Regions from separate parts of the Chryseobacterium sp. PTM-20240506 genome, predicted to be linked through region 1. Evidence: riboswitches for the same ligand, from Rfam matches in the RefSeq annotation. Region 1 holds a riboswitch; each other region holds the start of a gene.
The links. A riboswitch is a leader RNA that binds a small molecule or an ion and turns the genes downstream of it on or off. The one in region 1 is predicted to bind S-adenosylmethionine.

Region 1 (8,024 bases):
TAGTAAGGACAGCGACATCACTTCCCATAGCATCGCTGGCCCGTAATACTGTTGAATAGCCAATGTTAGCATAGGTAGGCCCGTCATCATTGAATTTTGCCCATGTCCCATTAATCACCGTTTCAGCACTTTCAGCTGTCTTGAATATCTCGGCTTCATTAGCCTGATTAGTAGGAGCTGTTTCCAAATCATTAGTACATGCAGTAGAAGAGAAAGCTGCTATAAGTATAAATGATATATATTTTATTTTTTTCATTGTTTTGATTGTTTTAATATAAACTTAAAGTGTAGCCTGAAGACCGAATGTTATTGTTCTCATTGCCGGATATCTGTAATAAGTGGTACCATCTATAGCTTGCTCGGGATCCATTCCTTTGTGCTTGTAGAAAGTTAAAAGGTTTTCAGCCTGAAGATAAATTCTGAACTTTTTCAGTCCCAGTCTTCCGAAATAATCTGAAGGTAACGTATATCCGATACTCACATTTTTCAATCTGGCATAAGTCCCCGAGTATAAAAACCTTGAGGACGTTGAAGTCCAGTTATTTGTCGTTGTACTTAAAGCCGGAACATCCGTATTGGGATTTTCAGGCGTCCATCTGTTTAACATCTCTGCACTCCATGCCCTTCCAGCATTGCTTCCATTTGACATTAACATGGTGTAATCTGTATCAAGAATTTTTCCTCCAACACTAAAAGTTAGCAGCGCGGATAAATCAAAATCCTTATATGTAATATTTGTAGTGATTCCACCGGAAAATTTAGGCAAAGAAGAACCCTGTAATGTTTTTGTCGCCTTTGCATATTCGGAAGTTGTTCCTTCTACTGTATTCCCATTGGCATCCTGATAAACATATTTCCATAGCGGAGCACCGTTACTTGGATCAACTCCAACCCATTCCGGAATAAAGAAATCATAAACAGAACCGCCAACCTGCAATAATTTAGTTCCTGTTACAATTGGACCTTTAGGAAGTTTCGTAATTCTGTTTTTTAGGGTTGTTACATTAACATCCACATCCCATTGAAAATCGTCCGTTTTAACAGGAGTTGTGAATAATGAAAATTCAAAGCCTGTATTTTTCAGTTCTCCAATATTCGCAGAATAGCCACTAAAACCAAGAGACGGAGCCAAAGGCCTGTCAAATAAAAGATCTTTACTTTGACGCTGGAAATATTCCACATTACCCTTAACCCTGTTTTTAAGAATAGCAAATTCCAGCCCCACATTCAAGTTAAGATTGGTTTCCCACTTAAGATCAGGAGTGGGAAGCCTGCTAGCAACTGTTCCTCCTTCTCCCAGATTATTGTAAAATGCGTAAAGACTCTGGTAAGCATAATAAGTACTCAACTTATCATTTCCCTGTCCTCCGTAACTCGCACGAAGGGTTAGCTGGTTAAAGAAATTTAGATTTTTAATGAATTGCTCATTAGACGCCTTCCATGAACCTCCTACTGACCAGAAAGTTCCCCATCTATTTTGAGGTGAAAAACGGGAAGATCCGTCTGATCTTACAGATCCGGAAATAAAATAAGTGTTATTGAAATCATACTCTGCTTTACCTAAAAAACTCAGTAAACCTAATTTATCACTATTACCACTAAAACCTCCTAATAATGCCGCTGCATCCGGTTCATAATAATAAGGTAAAGAAAACTGACTTCGGCTTCCGGATATCGTCTGATACTCATAATGATAAAACTCCTGTCCGGCTAGAATATTGAAATGATGCTGATTGAATTTTTTGTCATAGGTCAAGATATTACTGGTTGTATAAGATAATGTCCGTGAATTTGTCTTGGTCACTGAACCTCCGATTTCACTACCTTCCCCAAGTAACGGATTTGAATAATAATGGCCATTATAATTTACCAAGTCAATTGAAAAACTGGATTTAAATTTTAATTCCGGTAAGAAGGTAAAATCCAAATACCCTTTTCCTGAAAAGTTATCTTCCCTGTTTTCATTTTTGTCTAATGGCAAAGTTGCTGCTGCATTTTGATTTTGCAAAGCACTTGTCGGCCTGTACTTTCCGAAGTCGTAAATTGTATTTCCGTTAGCATCAAGCTTATAGCTTCCGTCAGGATTTCTTTCATAGTATGGATAAAAAGAAGGAATTACTCTGGATGCATTAATAATATTATCAGTTCTTGAATCGGAAGATGGTGGTGCCTCCTGAAGACTATTGGTATAGCTAAGGTTTGCTCCAACTGTTAACCATTTTTTCACTTCATTATTAATCTTCAATCTCGTACTGTATTTTGTAAATCCGGATCCTATGGCAATACCCTTATCATCAAGATATCCCAATGAGAAAAAGTAGTTTCCTTTTTCATTTCCGCCACTAAAATCAAGATCAACCTGGTTTCTTGAGGCCACTCTTTGTAGTATATCCCTCCAGTCATCATTCCATAAAGGCCTTGCTCCAGGCAGCAGTTTTCCATCTGTCCCTACCGGTTTTGCATAGTTAGAACCATATGGATTGATGCCCAGGTTATTCACAAGATTATCTGTGGCCATTTGTGCTGCCTGTTGTGCTGAAACCTGTGCTGATTTATAACCATTTCTCATTGCTTCCCAATATAATTGAAAATACTGATCCGTGGTAACCTGTTCATAGTCCTTTACAGCCCTGCTGGAAAATCCCTGACTGATATTAAAATTGATTCGTGATTCTCCTTTTTTCCCTGACTTTGTAGTCACAATAATCACTCCGTTAGCACCTCTTGATCCATACAGAGAGCTTGCCGTAGCATCTTTCAAAACACTAATTGATTCTATATCATTTGGGCTGATAGAATTGATATTTCCATCAAAAGGAATTCCATCCACCACGAATAAAGGATTACTTGAGGCACTAATAGATCCGATCCCCCTGATACGGATTGTTGCCGTAGCACCCGGTTGGCCTGAAGCACTTACTGCCTGCAATCCCGCTACCTGCCCTTCCAAAGCTTTTGTAATATTGGTTACCGGCCGATTATTAATCTTTTCGCTGGAGATCGTCGCTACAGAACCTGTGTAACTCGTCTTTTTCGCTTTACCGTAAGCTACTACAACGACTTCATCAATATCTTTTTCCCTAAGCGTATCTTTCTTCTGCTTTATCTCCTGCCCATTAACACTAATAATGCCTAAGAAAAACAAAGCACCGGGTGAAATCCAAACACCAGCTTTGAATAAATTTTTACTAACCATAATCAATTTTATTTGTTAAATATTAAAAAAATACCCTTTGCGGAAAACACAGCAAAGGGCGTCAAGAAATTGATTTAACCAAATGCTTATTTTTCCTTAAAAGGCTGAATGTAACACCTTGCATCATGCAGGTTGTTAAGACTTCGTAGGGTCAGTTCCCTCCATCTTTCTTTATAAGCCGATCGAAATATGGATGCAAATCTAAAAACAATTAGTCTATAAAACAAGTAGACTAATTTATTTTTTATTTTAAATTCTCAAAAATTAACTTAATTTTCACTTAAAACACCTGTTAATAAACCATTAGAGAAAATGTTAAATTTTTAAACATGAGAAATATCATTAAAAATAATGTAAAACATCTTCTTCAAATAAAACCCGTAAAATATCCGCACTAATCGAAAAAAACTTTTTAATTTTATGTTATGAAAATTTTAATCATAAACGGACCGAATCTAAATCTGTTGGGTACAAGAGAACCTGAAATTTATGGAATAATTTCAATGGATGAATATTTGGAAAAACTAAAAGATGAATTCCTTTCTTACGAACTGAACTATTATCAATCGAATATTGAAGGAGAATTAATTAACAGACTTCAGGAAGATGATTTTGATGCTGTTATTATCAATCCGGGGGCTTTTACTCATTACTCTTATGCGATAGCCGACTGTTTAAAGAATATACAGAAACCTAAGATTGAAGTACATATCAGCAATATTTATAAAAGAGAAGAATTCCGGCAAAAGTCAGTAACAGCGGCTCACACAGATGCTGTATTATCCGGCTTTGGAATGAAAGGATACAGACTGGCTTTATTAAGCTTTTAGGATGTTTTAATACATAAAAAAGCCTCATCAATGATGAGGCTTTTCTTTTTTTATATTGTTTGTTCTTGTAATTGAGGTCCGGAAGCAACCAGCTTTTTCCCCTCTTCAGTGTTACAATACTGTTCAAAATTCTTAATATATCTTGATGCTAAGTCTTTAGCCTTCTCTTCCCACTCTGAAGCATCACTGTATGTATGTCTTGGATCCAGAATGCCTTCTGAAACATTGGGTAAAGAAGTAGGAATTTCCAAGTTCATAATAGGTACTTGTGCCTTAGGAGCGTTCTCAATAGATCCATCAATTATTGCATCAATAATGGCTCTTGTATCTTTTAATGAGATTCTTTTTCCTGTACCGTTCCATCCTGTATTTACCAAATAAGCTTTTGCTCCATGTTCTTTCATTTTACCAATCAAGGTTTTAGAGTACATGGTAGGATGTAACGTAAGAAATGCCTCACCAAAAGCCGGAGAGAATGAAGGTTCTGGAGAAGTAATTCCTCTTTCAGTTCCTGCTAATTTAGAAGTATATCCACATAAAAAGTGGTATTGAGCCTGATTTTCATCTAAAATTGAAACCGGAGGTAATACTCCGAATGCATCAGCTGAAAGATAAACAATCTTCTTAGCATGCCCAGCTTTAGAAGGCAGTACAATTTTGTTAATATGGTAAATCGGATAAGAAACTCTCGTGTTTTCAGTGATTGAATTATCAGTATAATCAGAAACACCATTATTTACAACAACATTTTCAAGAAGAGCATCTCTTTTAATTGCTCTGAAAATGTCCGGTTCTTTTTCTTCCGATAAGTCAATTACTTTTGCATAGCAACCTCCCTCATAGTTGAAAACTCCATTGTTATCCCAACCGTGTTCATCGTCACCAATAAGATATCTTTTAGGATCAGCGGATAAAGTTGTTTTACCTGTTCCGGAAAGGCCGAAGAACAAAGCAACATCTCCTTCTTCTCCTACGTTTGCAGAACAGTGCATAGATGCCATTCCTTTTAGCGGAAGGTAGTAGTTCATCATTGCGAACATTCCTTTTTTCATTTCTCCTCCATACCAGGTTCCTCCAATGATCTGTAATTTTTCCGTAAGGTTGAACATTACAAAATTCTCGGAATTTAGTCCCTGAGCTTCCCAATTCGGATTCGTTGTTTTAGAACCGTTCACAACAGTGAAATCAGGTTCTCCAAAGTTTTCCAGCTCATAATGAGATGGACGGATGAACATATTAGTAACGAAATGCGCCTGCCATGCAACTTCTACGATGAATCTCACTTTAAGTCTTGTGTCAGCATTTGTTCCACAAAATGCATCCACTACATAAATTTTCTTAGAAGAAGAAAGTTGGTCTAGCACTAATTCTTTACAAGACTTGAAGATTTCTGCTGTTGTAGGCAAGTTCACTTTGCCATCCCAGAAAATTGTGTCTCTTGTAACATCATCCTGAACAATGTATCTGTCTTTTGGAGAACGGCCAGTAAAAATTCCTGTTTTTACTGATACTGCACCAGATTCCGTAAGTTCAGCTCTCTCAAAACCCTGATTTTCAGGAGAAACTTCTGCTTGAAATAATTCCTCATATGAGGGATTATATATTATTTCGTAGTCTCCCTTAATCCCTAATTTTTGCAAATCCTGGATGATTTTAGCGTGTTTCATTTTACTTATATTTTCTATTTCTTTTTTTAGTCCAACAAAATTAAATATTAATTTAGTGTTACAGGTGGTTAAATATAATGATATAAGTCAGAATGACAAAGAAAAAAACAGAACGGCAAATTATTAAATATCAAGCAATTATATCAGTCCATTCAAAAATAGTCGCAAAACCTTTTCCCCGAAAATAGTCCTCAAAGCCCCTAAATTTGGCACTCATTACAAAATCTCCCCCCCAGGCACCCAAACTTTTCACAAAAACCGGACAGTCGGAGAAGAATTTGTCTTTAACGGTAGGAATATTCAGAAAATCAGAAATTTTTCTTTCATGAACAGTCATTAAATGACAAAAATCATTTAATTCATTACATAATAGAATTTCATTGGTAAGGGCAGAAAATACTTCGATCAGTTTCCGGGATTTTATTTTAGACTTATACAGATCGATTGCTTCCCTGCTGTCTTGTTTTTGATTTAAATGGATAAAAATCAAGTCGTCCTTAAAGATAGGATCAAAGGTTACTCTTTTATATTGTATTACCGGTTTATTCTGATACAAAACTGCTGATTTTTCCTTTGCGACAGCAATATCATAACCACTTCCACCCAAACTTAGACTATTTAGCATGAAAGGATCTGTATCAGCCCACACAGAAAGGTTGTTCATTAATGTTGAACTGCTTCCCAATCCAAAATCGGAAGGGAACTGTAGATTTGTTTTTAAAAAGTATGAATCTGCATTCTGGAATTTACGAGTAGAAAGCTTTTGGACGTTTTTCAACGTTTTTATAAGAAATTGGGCACTGGGAGTTATATTTGTCTCAAGGATTTTCCAAGAGGAATAATCAATGACCACTTTCAGCCATAGTTTATTTTGATGGTAAGCTTCCCAAAAAACCAATGATTTCCCATCTTCCGTTTCTTCAAAGAAAAACTCTTGTCCCAGCCTGGTTGGTACCGCTAGGACAAGAGCTCCATCTATAGCAAAATATTCTGAAGTAAGCATGAGCTTTCCCGGTGAAAATATTTCGCCCATTTGTTTATTTTTTAGATTGCCGAAGCAACGTCTACAGAACTATCAATTTTCTTGATCAATCCCTGTAAAGTTTTTCCTGGTCCAACTTCTACAAAGTTAGATGCTCCGTCTTTAATCATATTCTGAACAGATTGTGTCCATTTTACAGGACCTGTTAACTGAGCAATTAGGTTTTTCTTAATTTCGTCAGGATTTGTAACTGCAGTCGTGGTAATATTCTGATAAACTGGAATCGTTGCTTTTCTGAACTTAGTTTGTTCAATAGCAGCGGCCAATCTTTCTTGTGCAGGTTGCATCAATGGAGAATGAAAAGCCCCATTAACAGGTAGCAATAATGCTCTCTTCGCTCCCGCTTCTTTCAATTTAATACAAGCTTCTTCTACGGCAGCAGTTTCTCCTGAAATTACAAGTTGCCCAGGACAATTATAATTTGCAGGAACAACAATCCCATTGATCTGTGCACAAATTTCTTCAACTTTAGCATCTTCCAATCCTAAAATTGCAGCCATTGAGCTTGGATTAATATCACAAGCTTCCTGCATTGCTTTTGCTCGCTCAGAAACTAATTTGAGACCGTCATCAAAAGACAGAACTCCATTAGCGACCAATGCTGAAAATTCTCCTAAAGAGTGACCGGCTACCATTTCAGCACCAAGTCCATTTACAGCTTTTAAAGCAGCTACAGAATGTATAAAAATAGAAGGCTGAGTAACCTCGGTTTTCTTTAGATCTTCTTCTGTCCCATTAAACATAAGGGATAAAATATCGAAACCTAAAATTTCATTGGCAGATTCCATCAAGTCCTTTATGTCTTTTCGAGAATCATATAGTTCTTTTCCCATCCCAACAAACTGAGAACCCTGCCCAGGAAATACAAGTGCTTTCATCTAATAATTTAAAATATTATGCAAATATAAACATAATGTGAAGATTTTCTTTCATCCAATGTACTTCACTAAGGAACTAATCGGATTACACGATAACCAGTATTCACATAAGCTCCATTAGCTTTGGACTTTACAAATTCAAACTTGGTTGCAAGCTGAGTTTGAACTTTATTCATTTGTTTAAAAATTTCTCCTTTTTTATTCTCTCTGGTTAACATGTCATTGACAACATCAAAACCAATAATTGCATATTTGGGAGGAGTCTTGCAATATTTACCTTTATAGGCTGCCAAAATCTCTTTTTCAAAACTTCCGTCCGTATTGATTTTTCTGTCCATTAAATAAACCAGACTCGCCTGACTAAGGTCGTCTACCTTTTTCTCAAAACTTGGAGCATAATACATGCTAAAA
Region 2 (8,024 bases), 660 kb from region 1:
CTAAATATTTACTGCCGGATCCTATAGAAACATTATATGCAACGGAAGAACTTGCGAAGCTTGGGTTTATTGTAATGCCCTACATTCATGCTGATCCCGTTTTATGCAAACGGTTAGAAGACGCAGGGACAGCAGTGGTTATGCCATTGGGAGCTCCTATCGGAACGAACAAAGGTCTTCGGACGTTGGATTTCCTGGAAATTATCATTAGCCAGAGCAAAGTTCCTGTGGTAGTTGATGCAGGAATAGGAGCCCCATCTGATGCGGCAAAGGCCATGGAAATTGGTGCTGATGCCGTATTGGTGAATACTGCTATAGCCGTGGCAAAGGATCCGATCAGTATGGCAATTGCATTTAAGGAAGGGGTTATTGCAGGAAGAAGAGCTTATGAAGCCGGACTGGGCTCGATTAGTTCCCATGCTGAGGCATCAAGCCCCTTGACTTCATTTTTATTTGAATAAATCGTATTAGAATGAAAAATTTTGAGGAGGTTTTCACATCCTATGAGTGGAATGATATTAAACAAAAACTGGAAAATGTCACTTTATCCGATGTAGAATACAGCCTTCAGAAGAAGCAGAAAACATTAGATGATTTCCTTAATCTTATTTCAATGGCTGCGGCACCGAAATTAGAAGTGATGGCTGGCATGGCGAGAGCGATTACCCAAAAACGTTTTGGCAAAGTAATCCAGCTGTATGCACCTTTATACCTTAGTAACGAATGTCAGAACATTTGTACCTATTGTGGTTTTAGCTTAGACAATAAACTGAAAAGAAAAACACTTTCCGATACTGAGATTATGATAGAAGCAACGGTTCTGAAGGCGATGGGAGTAAATCATATATTGCTGGTAAGCGGTGAAGCGAATAAGACCGTAGGAATTGCCTACTTTCTGAATGCTGTTCGGTTATTAAAATCCCATTTTGCCAACATTTCTATCGAAGTACAGCCATTGTCAGAAGATGAATACCGATTACTCCATCAGGAAGGAGTTCATTCAATCCTTGTGTATCAGGAGACTTATCATCAGGAAGTGTATAAGCAGTATCATCCGAAAGGTAAAAAATCAAATTTTAATTTTCGTCTGGAAACACCTGACCGAATAGGAAGAGCAGGGATCCATAAAATGGGGTTAGGTGTTTTATTAGGATTGGAAGATTGGAGAGTCGATAGCTTCTTCAATGCAGCCCACATTGATTACCTGCAAAAGCAATATTGGAAAAGTAAATTTTCCGTATCATTTCCGAGATTACGGCCCGCTGAGGGAATCATAGAACCCAACTTCATTATGGAAGATAAAGAGCTTTTGCAACTCATTTGTGCTTACCGGATATGGAATGAAGATCTTGAAATTTCCATTTCTACCAGGGAGAATGAAAATTTCAGAAATCATATTGTATCTCTTGGAGCCACTTCCATGAGTGCCGGATCTAAGACTAATCCGGGAGGCTATGCTGTAGATCCTCAATCGTTGGAACAATTTGAAACCAGTGATGAAAGAAGCATGCAGGATATAAAAAATGTGATCAGGAATGCGGGATATGATCCTGTTATGAAAGATTGGGATTCTGTGTACAGTGGTTTTTAATAGAATGATCATGAATAGCGAAGAAATGTTTTCCAGATACAGCCGTCAAATTTTTATTGATGAGATTGGTACTTCAGGGCAACGAAAAATACTTAATGCGAAAGTGCTTGTTGTGGGGGCTGGTGGATTGGGGAGTCCTGTTATTCAATATTTGGCAGCGGCAGGAGTTGGCATTTTAGGGATCGCAGACTTTGATAAAGTAGAGCTTCATAATCTGAACAGGCAGATTATTCATAATGAAAAAAGTGTAGGGATATCCAAAGTGTCCAGCGCAGTACAATTTGTTGAAGCACTTAACAGGCATATTACTATTATTCCCATTGATGAAAAGATAGATCTTTCAAATGTTGAAAGGATAATTTCCAGATATGACCTGATTGTAGACGGATCAGATAACTTTTCTACACGGTATTTAATTAATGATGCTTGTGTGAGACTAAAAAAGCCGGTGGTTTATGGAAGTATTCTGGGCTTTTCCGGTCAGGTGGCAGTATTTAATTACAGAGAGAGTAAAAACCTGAGGGATCTTTTTCCTGAACCACCGGTGGATGAAGATACCCCGGATTGTGATAGTTTAGGTGTTCTGGGATCATTACCCGGAATAATAGGAAGTATGATGGCACATCTGAGCCTGAAAATAATTACAGATCTTCCTGTGAATACCAATCAGCTGACTTTGGTCGATACTCTGGACTGGAGATTTCGCACCATCGATTTTTAATTATATTGTTTTTAAATAAATCGGGCAATAAGAATATTCTTACTGCCCGATTTTATGATAATTGATATGTTGATGTAGTATTAAAAGACTATAACCTGATTATTTACTATCCTGCTGCATTACCCCTCCGTTATCCTCTTTCTTGCTGCTGTTTAAGATATTCGGATCCTCTTTAGCCAGTTTGTTTTTGGTTGGGATCTTGTAATTAATGGAAAGTCCGAAATTTCTTGTGTCATATTTTGTTCTCAAAGTAACCGCTTCTCCGGATGGCGGATTAGAACGGACCTGCATTACCTGTCCGTTAAAAATATCATTAGCAAAAACAGAAACAGTAAGACGGTTATCCAAAAACTTTTTAGTCAGTGTAATATCCAGTGAATTGCTGAATGGTTTTTCTGCTGTGAAGTAGAAATAACCTGCTTTTGGCGTCAGGTAGCTGTAGTTTGCTGTTAGCTTAATCTGTTTAGGCAGAATAAGTTGGGTCATCACATTGAAAATCCAGAATCCTTTGTTGTTTAAATTATCAATATCATGTTTCTGATATCCGGCATACAGATACATAAAATTGATTTTGTCTGGATTAAAATCAAACTTCATGATTTCGCTCATGGGCTTACTAAAAATCATGAAAGGGACAGGAAGCCCTACATTGAAATTGTGGATCCTCATGCTGGAAATGTTTATCTGCTCATTAAACAGGTTTTTTCCATTTTTTCTGATGATCTGTGCAACCTGATTTTTAGCTGAGCTTACACTATATCCGATGAATGCATAATCAAAGGCAGAAAGTTTTACTTCATAATTGTCAAAGATCGTAGGCTGCAGATTCGGATTTCCGGTAACCTGGGTATTCGGTCCCTGAAATGTAGTGTTATTGGGATTAAGTGCAGAAATACTTGGCAGACTGATCTTCTTGTTATAGTTTGCTGAAACAGAAACCTGATTCATAAAGCTGTACTGAACGCTTGCATTTGGAAATAATTTAAACTTATTAAAAGGGATCAGATTTTTCTGAACTATTGCACCGGTACTGTCAATCACCCTTGTAATTCCAGAGATGTCATAATTTTCAGCCCTTGATCCTAATGTGAAATCGAATTTTTTCAATTTAGCCTGGAACTCAAGATAGGTGGAAGCGGTCTGTCGTTGATAGTCCAGATTGGTCAAACCTCTGCTTTGGGTATCGAAGTTTTGTTTTTCATATAATCCACCGAAACTTACCTTTCCTCCATCAAGGATCTTGATTGGTTGCGAATAATCCACTTTAAAATTAGCAATTCTCATGTCAGATTCATTGTTCAGTAAAAGGCCATCCGAAAACCTTGGAAAGTTTTCGTTAGGATTGATGTAACTGATATCTCTGAAAATATTATTCTGATCAAATTTACTCGTTGATTTGGTATATCCGAACTGGAAATCCAGTTTTTGAGATTTATCACTAAAGCGTTTCTGATAGGTTATTACCGCTTCCTGTCTCAAATTATTCGTGTAAGCGGCATCAAATGCATGAAAATATCCTTCCCTGATACTGTCTTTAACAGGAATGTACGGTAGGTCAGCAAAACCGTTACTATCTGTGTAATTGCTGTTTTTATTATGATAGATATCGTAATTTAATAATAATCTGTCCTGTCCCAGATCAAATGTTAAGCCCGATTTCGCGAAATAACCACGGCCGATTCTATCCGTATTGCTTAATAATAAATCATTTTGATTCGAATTCAGCATACTTTCCCGATAGTTCTGTCCGATGTTCAGCTGCCATCCGAAATATTTATTACGGGCGTTTAAATTTAAAGAGTTGCTGGTTCTGCTTCTCAACTTACCGTAGTTGGTAAATGAATAATTTCCTGAATAAGTTGCCGTAAGATATTTATTGGCATTTTTGTTCGTAATGATATTCATAATTGCACCCCCGGAAGTTGCCGGGAATTCAGCGCCAGGTTGAGTGATCACTTCAATTCGGTCTACAGAATTGGCAGGCATCCCTTCCAAAAATGAATTGAGCTCATTGGAAGTAATGTTTAAAGGGCGTCCGTTAAGATAAACATCAAGGATCTTTCCCTGATACATCATACCGGCAATATCAGTAGACACCAGACCCGGAAGTTTTTTGATACCCTCTAAAACATTTCCGTTGTTCAGCTGGGGTTGTTCTGAAAAATCAAAAATAGTCCGGTCTGCTTTTTGTTCAACGGCTTTTTTAGTTTTGGTAATTACAACCCCTTCGATCTGCTTTTCCTTGACCTGGTTGTTGGTTTTTTCCTGAGCCTTTGTGACAATAATGCTTAAGGAAAATAAAACGAGTACAATTTTTTTCATAATGGTTTTTACTACTACTCAGTTAGACGTTTAAAATAAAAAAATGTTACAAGGAAAGTTTTTAGAGGGTTGTTTTATTCCATGAAATACCTCACAATAGAATATAATCATATTGCATCATCATACGGCTTGGTTTTGCGATTAATTTAAAAATTTTACAAATTATTTTTTTATTTGTAAAATAGTTATATCTTTGCCTCACAATTATCAAGAATCTCATAGATGGGATAGCAACCTGCAAAACAAGCAAGGTGCTGAAATAGATAAGCCGGCAAGCTCCGGAAAAAATGTTTTTCTATTCATTCCCATCTTACAATTTTTGTTTAAAATTTAAAATCAATGTTTAAGAACAGGGAAAATTACAGCACAATGAATTTGACTTTTTGCCCGGCAGATATCGAAGCAAAGCTTCTGTATGCTGGTGATCACTCATGGCATTTCGTGATGTGTATGTGTTGTTGTTCTTAGCCTCTGGTTTCTATTAACTAATAAAACCGTTTATCATTTTTCTTTTAGCCTTGTGTTTTCAAGGTTACAGGATACTTTTTGCTTAAAATTTTAAGCAAACAAAAAAATTATAACAAAAATTTAAAAATAAAACACATGCGCCATTTTAAAAATAGAAGTATCATTGCTTCGGCCACTTTAATTTCGACGTTTTACTTCGCCCAGTCTGATACTCTAAAATCAAAAAAAATCGATGAGGTTGTTCTTCTCGGTTCAAGAGGATCAGGTAGATCATTAACAGATACTCCGGTTCCAGTAGACGTTATTAACATTTCAAAAATATTGAAACAAAGCCCGGTTAATAATATAAGCCAGGCTCTAAACTATATTGTCCCTTCTTTTTCCTCCACATCGCATACTGTAAATGACGGGACGGATTTTGTGGATCCTGCACAATTGAGGGGTTTAGGTCCCGATCAGGTTTTAGTTTTACTTAATGGGAAAAGAAGGCATCAGTCTTCACTCATCAATGTAACCCTTACACCAGGTAGGGGTTCGGTGGGAACAGATCTTAATGCGATTCCTGCTTTTGCTTTGGATAAAATTGAAGTGCTTCGGGATGGTGCTTCTGCACAATACGGATCTGATGCTATTGCAGGAGTTGTCAATTTAGGTCTTAAAAAAAGATTGGGGTTATCCGGTCAGTTATTTTTGGGAGGATATGCTTCACCGGTTACCAACAATTTTTCCGGTGGACTGGATGGAGAAACCATCTCTTTAGACCTGAATTATGGATTCAAACTTGGAAAACAGGGTTTCTTCAATATTACCACATCAACACAATACCGGGATCCTTATTCCCGAGCTGGTGTGAGGAATGGCGATATATACAATGCCTATAATGCTATTAACTACAGGGCTGCTCAAGATGGGATAGATATAGACGGGCTTTATAAGAATATAAATAATACTTCCAATAGCCAGCAAATTATCAATACGATTAAACAATATGCAACAAAAGTAAATTATTTTTCATCTGATTTACAGAATAAAATTGCAAACGCCAATAACATTTCAACTTTACAGGGTTTATTAGGAGGGGATGTTACCAATGATGAACTTGCATATAGAGGACTTCAACGGAAAGACTTCAGTATCAGGGCAGGACAGTCGAAACTACAATCAGCCCAGGTATATTATAATTCGGAAATTCCGATTAATGATGACTGGAAGGTGTATTCTTTTGGAGGATATAGCTACAGGCTGGGGAATGCCGGAGGTTTTTTCCGTTTGCCTAATACCGAGAGAAATATCAATTTTATAACACCCAACGGATATCTGCCACAGATTGAGTCTACCATTAATGATTATTCATATGCAGCTGGGATCAAAGGAAAATGGAATGACTGGAATATAGATCTCAGTAACACTTTTGGAAAGAATACTTTCAAGTTTGGAGTTGTTAATACTTTTAATTCTTCATTGGTCAACAACTCTCCAAGAAGATTTGATGCAGGTGGACTTGAGTTTTTGCAAAACACCCTAAACCTTGACTTTTCCAAAAAGTATGATGTATTGCATGGGCTGAACATTGCATTTGGAGGGGAATACCGTTATGAAAATTATAAGGTGAATGCCGGTAACGAGAATTCTTATGCCTCTTATGATATTTATGGAAATGTAGTGACCGTAAATACTCCAAAAAATGAGCTTGTGACTGATTTTTTTGGCGTAACAAGACCTGCCGGTTCCCAGGTATTTCCGGGATTTAGTCCGGATAATGCTGTTTCCGGAAATAGAAATAGTGTGGCCGGATATGTAGATGTGGAGCTGGAACCAACGGATTGGTGGCTGGTAGAAGGTGCTTTGCGCTATGAAAACTATTCAGACTTTGGATCTACCTTTAATTATAAACTAGCGACTAATGTGAAGTTGGCTGATAATTTTAATTGGAGAGGTGCTGTTTCTACAGGTTTTAGAGCCCCTTCATTAGCCCAGATCTATTATAGCTCAACATCAACCTTAATTCAACAGGGCAATACTACCCAGGTAGGAACTTTTAGGAATAATTCCGAGGCTGCACAGGCGCTTGGGATTCCAAAACTGAAACAGGAAACCTCCCAGTCGTACAGTACAGGACTTACTTGGAAAGCTCCAAATTTGAATCTTGTGGTTACAGCAGATGTTTATTATATTAAAATTAAAGATAGAGTAGTGCTCACTGATTTGTTTTTCAGGCCTAAAGGTACTAGAGGTGTAGATTTTCCTGAAGGATCGGATCAGGCGATTCTGCAGAATGCTTTTGACCTTGCAAGAGCTAGTGCCGCCAACTTTTTTGCGAATGCTGTGGATTCCCAAACCAAAGGGCTTGATCTTACCATTTCCCAGACATCCAATTTAGGTTCAGGAATTAACCTGGAAAATAACTTTGGGCTCAATCTGAATCAGACCAGAAGAATAGGAAATATTCATGCCTCCCCAAAATTAGTTAGCCAGATAGACAGTTACTTTTCTGAGCCTAACAGGATTTACTTTGAAGAAGCTGTACCCCGTGTAAAAGCAACTCTATCCAATAATCTTAGAGTTTCCGGATTTAATATTTTATTGAGGAATTCTTTCTTTGGAAAAGTAACCGACGCTGATGTATTGGATGCTAATTTTGATGGTGTAGTAGGAAAACAGGAACACTTTGTATTGAATAATCGTTTTGTAACAGATCTTTCAGTAGGCTATGACTTCAGTAAAAATATATCTGCAACCATTGGAAGTAACAATATATTCAATGTGATGCCTTCTAAAAATCCACTAATCAATTCCCTGACAGCAGATAATCAGTTTGTATACTCCAGACAGGTTTCCCAATACGGTATTGGAGGGCGATTTCTGTTTGCAAGGGTAGAATTTAAGTTTTAAATGCTCTGGAAGCTTTGAAGCATAAAGCCA
Region 3 (8,024 bases), 150 kb from region 1:
GATATTATAAAATTTCAAAATGTTGAAGAGAGTAATAGATTCCTTGTAGTGGATTTATAAGGCTGCTATAAAATCTGTTATCCACAACCTGAAAAATGAGAAACTTATACATTAATAATCGCTTTTTCTTTACGCTCATTGGAGTGGGGATACTTTATGTTCTGGCTTTTTTCTTTCCAATTTTTATTTATGTAGCTCATATTGTGCTCTTGCTTTGCTTTTTGGCTGCAATGGTAGATTATCTTTTACTTTTTAATCAAAAAGAAGGTGTTTTAGCACAAAGGATCTTACCTGAAAAGTTATCAAATGGTGATGAGAATCCAATAAAAATTGATATTAAAAATAATTATGGTTTTAAGATCAATACTAAAATCATTGATGAAATTCCGTTTCAGTTTCAGAAAAGGGATTTTTTAATTCGAAAAGAAATTGATCCCGGCAGAAATGCATTCTTTCAATATATTCTTGAGCCTAAAGAAAGAGGTGAATATAATTTTGGTAGCTTAAATGTTTATACTTCTTCTCCGATAGGTTTTGTTTCGAAAAGATATAGATTCCAGAAAAATGCAAATTTAGCGGCATATCCTTCTTTTGTTCATTTACGGAAATATGAATTAATGGCTCTTCAAAGTGAATTCTTATTGGGGGGTATCAAAAAAATCAGAAAGCTCGGCCATACCATGGAGTTTGAGCAGATCAAGGATTATGTTCCCGGGGATGATATCAGGACAATCAATTGGAAGGCTACATCAAAGACCAATCGTTTGATGGTTAATCAGTTTCAGGATGAAAAATCTCAAAGGATTTTCATGCTGATTGATACTGGACGAACCATGAAAATGCCATTTAAAGAGTTAAGTCTTCTTGATTATTCTATCAATGCGACAATGGCCCTGTCTCATATTATATTAAAAAAAGGAGATCGGGCAGGGATGATGACATTCTCTAAAAAAACTGAAAACAAGATAGCTGCAGAAAACAAATCCGGTCAGCTAAAGAAAATTTCGGAATCACTTTATAATATAAAAACCAATTTTTTTGAAAGTGATTTTAATCGCCTTTATCAGGATGTAAAATATTCAATCAACCAAAGAAGCCTGATTTTACTTTTTACAAATTTTGAAACGCTGGATGGTTTGAACAGGCAGTTAAAGTACTTGCGTGGCATTGCAAAAAATCATTTGTTGGTCGTTGTATTTTTTAAGAATTCGGAACTCCAGACTTTAATTCATAAGAATCCGGAGAGTATGCAGGAGATTTATGATGAAGTTATTGCTGAAAAATTTGAATTTGAAAAGAAACTGATCATTCAGGAACTACGGAAATATGGGATTTATACAGTATATACACTTCCTGAAAATTTAAATATCGATGTTATCAATAAATATCTGGAGATAAAAGCCAGAGGAATTTTATAATTTTGCCTATGAGAATAATAACTGTTATCTGTCTTTTGGCATTTCTGATAAATTGCCAGGAGAAGCGAGAAAAACTTAAGAGAGAAGGTAAACCCGATATCATGTATTTTAAAAATGCTGATGAGGAAATGAATAGTGCTGTAAAAAACGCGAAAGAAACTTTACCCGAATTTCAAAACGCGATACAAAGTAAAAACCCTGATTATTCCAATTTTACATTAAAACAGCAGTTTGACACATCTGATGGAGGTGGAGAACATATCTGGATCGGAGATATTCAGTTTAAGGATGGGAAATACTATGGGATTGTTCAAAATGAGCCGTTTGATAAAAAAATATTGGTCAAGTTAGGAGATTCGGTTGAAGTTCCCATTGAAAGAATTAGTGATTGGAAATATAATGACAAGAATATTGTAAAAGGGGCTTACACAATAAAGGTTGTAAGAAAATATATGAGTCCTGAAGAAAAAAAAGAAATGGATGCAGAAGGATTAATTTACGAATAAAGAAAAATATTAATTAGAATGAAAATTACATTAAACAGAATAAACGACGACTTTTTATTTGAGTGTACTAATTCTCAAGGAAATTCAATCCTTTTGGATAATACATCACAACCCGGAGCTAAAGGAGTTTCTCCCATGGAAAGTGTTTTAATGGCAGTTGCAGGATGTAGTGGAATAGACGTCGTGTCCATATTAAAAAAACAAAGACAGGATATCACTGGTTTTAAAGCAGAAGTAGAAGGAGAGAGAGTACCTGTCGATGATGCTAAGCCTTTTAAATCAATTAAAGTTCAGTTTTTTTTGGAAGGTAACATCGACCCCACTAAGGCTTTGAAAGCAGCGCAGTTATCATTTGATAAATACTGTTCTGTTTCTAAAACTTTGGAGCCTAATGTAGAAATCGGTTATGATGTATTTGTAAATGGGGAAAAAATTTAAGGATGTTATAAACAAAATAAAAAAGCCGGATTGTTAAAATCCGGCTTTATGCTTATTATGTGTTGTTGAGGGTATTTTCTTTCTTTAAGATTTAAACATTGAGTTTCATTTTCTTAAAGGTTAACGATGTAAATATATGAAATATTTATCAATAATCTATTATAATTATTATTTTTGTTATTTATTTTAGCTTATGGCTAAAACTAAGGCATCAATGATGTTCAATACTAAAGGTTAATTAATTGATAAAAAAAATGTACCACTTAAGAAAGTGGTACATTTTTATTCTATCTCGGTTTCATCAATTTAGCGACCGTTGCCGTCCATCCTGTTTGATGTGAGGCGCCAACTCCACGTCCGTTATCTCCGTGAAAATATTCATAAAAGGTGATATAATCTTTGAAATGCTCATTGTAATTAAACTTATTGTTTCCCCCATTAAAAGCTCTTTGTCCATTTTCATCTTTAAGGAATATAGAACATAGCCTGTTACTGATATTTTGTGCTACTTCATCCAGATTCCTTTTATCTCCGCTTCCTGTCGGTAATTCCACTTTCAGGCTGTTTCCATAATAGAAATGAAAACGCTGCAGACTTTCGACAATCAAAAAGTTAATAGGGAACCAGATCGGGCCTCTCCAGTTACTATTTCCTCCAAACATTCTGCTGTCACTTTCCGCAGGGGTATAATAAACCACATTTTCTGTCCCATGAACAGAGAAAATAAAAGGATTTTCTTCATATACTTTAGACATGGCCCTGATACCATAAGAACTTAAAAATTCTTTTTCATCCAGCATTCTTGTCAAGACTTTTGTTAGTCTGTTTTTACGAAGGATACTCATTAAATGTTTTCTGCCGTGACCTTCTTCATCCCAATGGGAAACCAGTTTCGTAAGTTCCGGCTTATTTTTCAGCACCCATTCCATTCTTATTTTAAAGTTGGGCATTTTTTCCAATAATCCGTGATCAATAATCTCCACAGCAAATAAAGGAATAAGCCCGACAATACTTCTTAAACGAAGCGTAACACTTTCGCCGTTCCCAAGTTGTAGTACATCATAGAAAAAACCATCTTCTTCATTCCAAAGGCCTTCTTTTCCATCACCCATGTTTTCCATCGCTTCCGCGATGTAAAGATAATGCTCAAAAAACTTAATGGCCATGTCTTCATATACCTGATAGTATTGGGCAAGTTCCATTGCAATTCTCATCATATTCAATGCATACATTGCCATCCAGCTTGTACCGTCTGCCTGTTCAAGATGCTCACCGTCTTTAAGTTCCATATTACGATCGAAAGCTCCGATATTATCAAGACCTAGAAAACCGCCGCCGAAAATATTTTTACCGTTTTTATCCTTACGGTTTACCCACCAGGTAAAGTTCAAAAGTAATTTTTGAAAAACCTTTTCCAGAAACAGGAGATCCGGTTTTCCATTGGTCTTTTCATCAATCTTAAATACCCTGAAACAAGACCAAGCATGGACAGGTGGATTTACATCACTTAAGTTCCATTCATACGCCGGAAGTTGTCCATTAGGATGCATATACCACTCTTTGGTTAACAAGAGAAGTTGGTTTTTTGCAAACTGGGCATCAATTAATGCATAGGGAACGCAGTGAAAAGCGAGATCCCAAGTAGCATACCATGGGTATTCCCATTTGTCCGGCATTGAAATAATGTCCTTATTGTGCATGTGGTTCCACTCTGTATTTCTTACATAATGATTGAAATCCCTCGGTGCATCAAAATTAGGATCTCCCTTAAGCCATTTCCCAACATTATAATGATAAAATTGTTTGTTCCATAATAGCCCTGCGAACGCCTGACGTTGAACATTTCTTTCATCATCATTCGTTACATCGTGCTGAACTTCTTCATAGAATTCGTTGGCCTCAGCAATCCGGGTGTTGAAAATCTCATCAAAATGATGAAATGGTTCATCGGTGTCGTTTGGCGCCAACCTGAAATCAAAGGTTTTTGATTGTCCCCCACCAATAATTTCTTCAATCACAAAAGCGGCTTTTGAACCTCTTTTTTCCGGATTAACGGTATTGGAGTTATGAATAATGTGATCGTTTATACCATCCTTGAAATAGGTGTTATCTGTTAAAGGAGCTCCGTATAATTTAGGTGTATTGGTTTCATTATCACAAAAGAGACTTTTGGCACCGGTATTTCTTGAATAGAATTTTTTGATGGAAATACTATCATGGTTAATATCAATACAACCGTTGTATGAGGCGTTTAGCTGACCTTTATAAGTATTATATCCCCATTTCCAGTTGTTACGGAACCAGGCTGTTGGAGCAACAACAATAGGTGCGTCGTTTTGGCTCCTGTTACAAACTGTGATACGGACTAAAAAATCTTCAGCATCTGCTTTACAGTATTCGATGAAAATATCAAAATATTCATCATTATCAAAGATTCCGGTATCAAAGATTTCAAATTCAGCTTCCTTTTTGCTTCGTCTGCCGTTTTCAGATAGCAGGTGATCATAAGGAAATTCATGGATCGGATATTTATACACCATCTTCATATAACTATGGGTAGGCGTGTTGTCCAGATAGTAAAAGATCTCTTTGATATCTTCACCATGATTGCCCTGGGGATTACTCAATCCGAAAAAACGTTCTTTGATCATTTTGTCCTTTTTGTTCCAAAATGAAAGAGCGAAACAAAAAAGCTGTTTGGTGTCCGATATTCCGGCAATCCCTTCTTCACCCCAACGGTAGGCATAACTTTCAGCTTTATCATGATTGGTGAAATTCCACGCATTGCCATTGGGACTATAATCCTCACGAACATTACCCCATTGTCTGTTGCTTACATAAGGCCCCCAGTTTTTCCATTTTATATCCTGTAATCTTTGTTTTTCTGCAGTCATAGTTCATCATTTTTCACTACGAAGGTAATTTTTTTGAAAAATAATTCCAATTTTTTCTATCTGAATAATTCTTAATACATCCTTGTAACTATAATGATTACAGGGATTTTCAGAATAAATTATTTTTTTCATGAAAAAATTAAATAAAATGTTATATCTTTGCACCATTCGATCATTCAAATATTGAAAATGTTATCAAGAAAGGTTGAGGGATTAGACCCGATGAAACCTTAGCAACCCTTTGCGCAAGCGAAGAAGGTGCTACGTTCTACCAAATTATTTTTTGGACAGATAACTTACTGAGTTTTTCAGCCATTTCCTGTGGCATTTTCAATTGTATTATAAATAATGTATAATAGAATTGAAAACAGAACTAAAACATATTAATCTTTCGTATCAAACTAATTCCGGAAAGGAATGCAATATCCCGTTGAGCTATCAGACCTTCGGGAAAGAGCTGTTTTCAGCACCTGTTATTTTAATCAACCATGCTTTAACGGGAAATTCCAATGTATCGGGAACAAATGGCTGGTGGAAGCAATTAGTAGGAGATGGCCAGGTGGTTGATACCAATGTCTATACGGTTTTGTGTTTCAATATTCCCGGAAATGGTTACGATGATTTTTTAATTGAAGAATATGAAGAGTTTACTCCTTCGGATATTGCAGGCATATTTTTAAAAGGGCTAGAATTACTTAACATTAAAAGTCTATATGCGATTATCGGAGGTTCTCTTGGTGGAGGAATAGGATGGGAAATGCTGGTTAAACGCCCGGAACTTGCAGAAGTATTTATTCCCATTGCCTGTGATTTCAGAACTCATGATTGGCTGCATGCGCAATGTATGGTTCAGAAATTTTTATTAAATGGAAATGACGCTCCGTTACAAAAGGCAAGAATCCATGCAATGCTATGTTATAGAACCCCACAATCTTTAAACGACAGATTTCAAAATAAATACAATACCGCAAAAAATAAGCTTGAATCGGAAGATTGGCTTGAATATCACGGAAAAGCTCTTAATGAAAGATTTAGTTTAAAATCTTATCAACTGATGAATCATTTGCTGATGAACATTAATGCCGAGGAAGAAAGGCTGGAGAATGTACAGGCACGAATGCACTTGATCTCCGTTGATACAGATTTGTTCTTTCCTGCTTCCGAAATCCGGATGTGTTTTGAAAAACTGAAAGGTAAAAAAAAGGATGTTTCTTATCACGAGATCACCTCAGTTCACGGGCATGATGCCTTCCTAATGGAATACAAACAATTAAATAATATCATTAAAACCATTTTATTACAGAAAGAAACTGAACAATTACAAGAAACCTGTAATAAAGCTAAACAATAAAGAATGAACAGATGAAAAATGTTAACGAAATAAAATTTTTAAAGAACAGATCAATCATCAAATTTGAAGGAGAAGATTTCTTAGGGGAAATCGGTATTGACGGTAGAATTTTTAAAGCACTTACTTTAGCCAGGATTAGTGTAGGAGTGATCTCACAACAGGCTATAGAAAACGGAATATCAATTTTGGTTCACGAAAACGATTCTGAAAATGCGGTTAATTGTCTGATTGAGGAATTTGAAGCGGAAAGGAAATCAGGAGCAGTATCTCAGATTTATAGTATTAATAACGTTTCAGTTCTGGGGTTTGTAGCTGAAGATTTTAATAAAATACTGGCGGAACTGGCAAGAAATAATGTTTTTCCTTTGCTTCTGAATCAGATAGCAAGTGAAAAAAGAGTAAATATTGTAGTTACCTCTTCTCAGGATGAGAAAACTAAGAATATCATTGAATCTGAAATATCCAAAAAACCTAAAACCGTTCATCTTGCAATCATTGGACATGGGAATGTGGGTAAAACTCTGATTGACCAGGTATTGGAATCTTCCGAAGAAATTAAGAGACGGAAAAAAATAGATCTTAAAGTAGTGGCTGTTGCTAATTCAAGAAAAATAGCATTCAATAAAAAAGGTTTTGGTCATAATTGGAATGATGAGGTTTTAGTTGCTGAAAACCCTTCCAATGTTGATGAACTGATCAGTTTCTCCAGAGAGAATCAGCTGGAGAATCTTATTGTGGTTGATAATACGGCGAGTAAGGATTTTGTTAAGAATTATCATGCTTTAGCTGAGAACGGATTTGATCTTGTATCTTCCAACAAGATTTTCAATACCCTTCCAATAGAAGAATATCGTAAACTAAGATATACGTTGAATAAAAATAACAGGCGATACCTTTACGAAACCAATGTGGGAGCAGGTTTGCCTTTGATCGATACCATTAAACTATTGCACCTGTCGGGGGAAAATATTACAAGAATTAAAGGCGTGTTTTCAGGTTCTTTAAGTTATATCTTCAATAATTTTTCAGTTAGAGATGAGAAATTTTCAACCATTATAGGAGAAGCAATGGAGAAAGGATTTACTGAACCGGATCCTCGTGAGGACCTTTCAGGAAATGATGTTGCAAGAAAGCTTTTGATTCTGGCGAGAGAGTTGGATCTGATTAATGAATTCAATGATATTAATATTCAGAATCTAATTCCTGAAAACCTTCTTTCTATTGACAAAAATGAATTCATTTCCAGATTGGGAGAATTGGACGAGGAATACCAGAAAATTAAACAAAATCAGGAGGCAGATCATGTTCTACGATATGTAGGCGATCTACATGGCGATCTTCAAAAAGAAAAAGGAGAACTTGATGTAAAATTAATTTCTGTGCCGGCTACTTCCGCATTAGGGCAATTAAAAGGATC

Region 2: another riboswitch for S-adenosylmethionine. It lies ahead of ACNFU2_RS12735 (TonB-dependent receptor plug domain-containing protein); the one in region 1 lies ahead of ACNFU2_RS15790 (SusC/RagA family TonB-linked outer membrane protein).
Region 3: another riboswitch for S-adenosylmethionine. It lies ahead of ACNFU2_RS16505 (alpha/beta fold hydrolase); the one in region 1 lies ahead of ACNFU2_RS15790 (SusC/RagA family TonB-linked outer membrane protein).

The regions. Positions count from the first base shown of each region.
Region 1 is NZ_CP182581.1:3,542,386-3,550,409, reverse strand. It holds gene ACNFU2_RS15795 (RagB/SusD family nutrient uptake outer membrane protein) at 1-256, opposite strand, end outside; gene ACNFU2_RS15790 (SusC/RagA family TonB-linked outer membrane protein) at 281-3,196, opposite strand; SAM riboswitch class I at 3,280-3,376, opposite strand; gene ACNFU2_RS15785 (type II 3-dehydroquinate dehydratase) at 3,622-4,026, shown strand; gene pckA (phosphoenolpyruvate carboxykinase (ATP)) at 4,077-5,693, opposite strand; gene ACNFU2_RS15775 (GYDIA family GHMP kinase) at 5,824-6,726, opposite strand; gene fabD (ACP S-malonyltransferase) at 6,738-7,613, opposite strand; gene ACNFU2_RS15765 (LysM peptidoglycan-binding domain-containing protein) at 7,682-8,024, opposite strand, start outside.
Region 2 is NZ_CP182581.1:2,884,322-2,892,345, reverse strand. It holds gene ACNFU2_RS12755 (thiazole synthase) at 1-461, shown strand, start outside; gene thiH (2-iminoacetate synthase ThiH) at 473-1,591, shown strand; gene ACNFU2_RS12745 (HesA/MoeB/ThiF family protein) at 1,602-2,312, shown strand; gene ACNFU2_RS12740 (outer membrane beta-barrel family protein) at 2,412-4,634, opposite strand; SAM-I-IV-variant riboswitch at 4,834-4,932, shown strand; gene ACNFU2_RS12735 (TonB-dependent receptor plug domain-containing protein) at 5,238-7,994, shown strand.
Region 3 is NZ_CP182581.1:3,690,512-3,698,535, forward strand. It holds gene ACNFU2_RS16485 (DUF58 domain-containing protein) at 96-1,418, shown strand; gene ACNFU2_RS16490 (YegJ family protein) at 1,427-1,924, shown strand; gene ACNFU2_RS16495 (OsmC family protein) at 1,943-2,362, shown strand; gene ACNFU2_RS16500 (MGH1-like glycoside hydrolase domain-containing protein) at 2,650-5,256, opposite strand; SAM riboswitch class I at 5,446-5,554, shown strand; gene ACNFU2_RS16505 (alpha/beta fold hydrolase) at 5,618-6,607, shown strand; gene ACNFU2_RS16510 (ACT domain-containing protein) at 6,619-8,024, shown strand, end outside.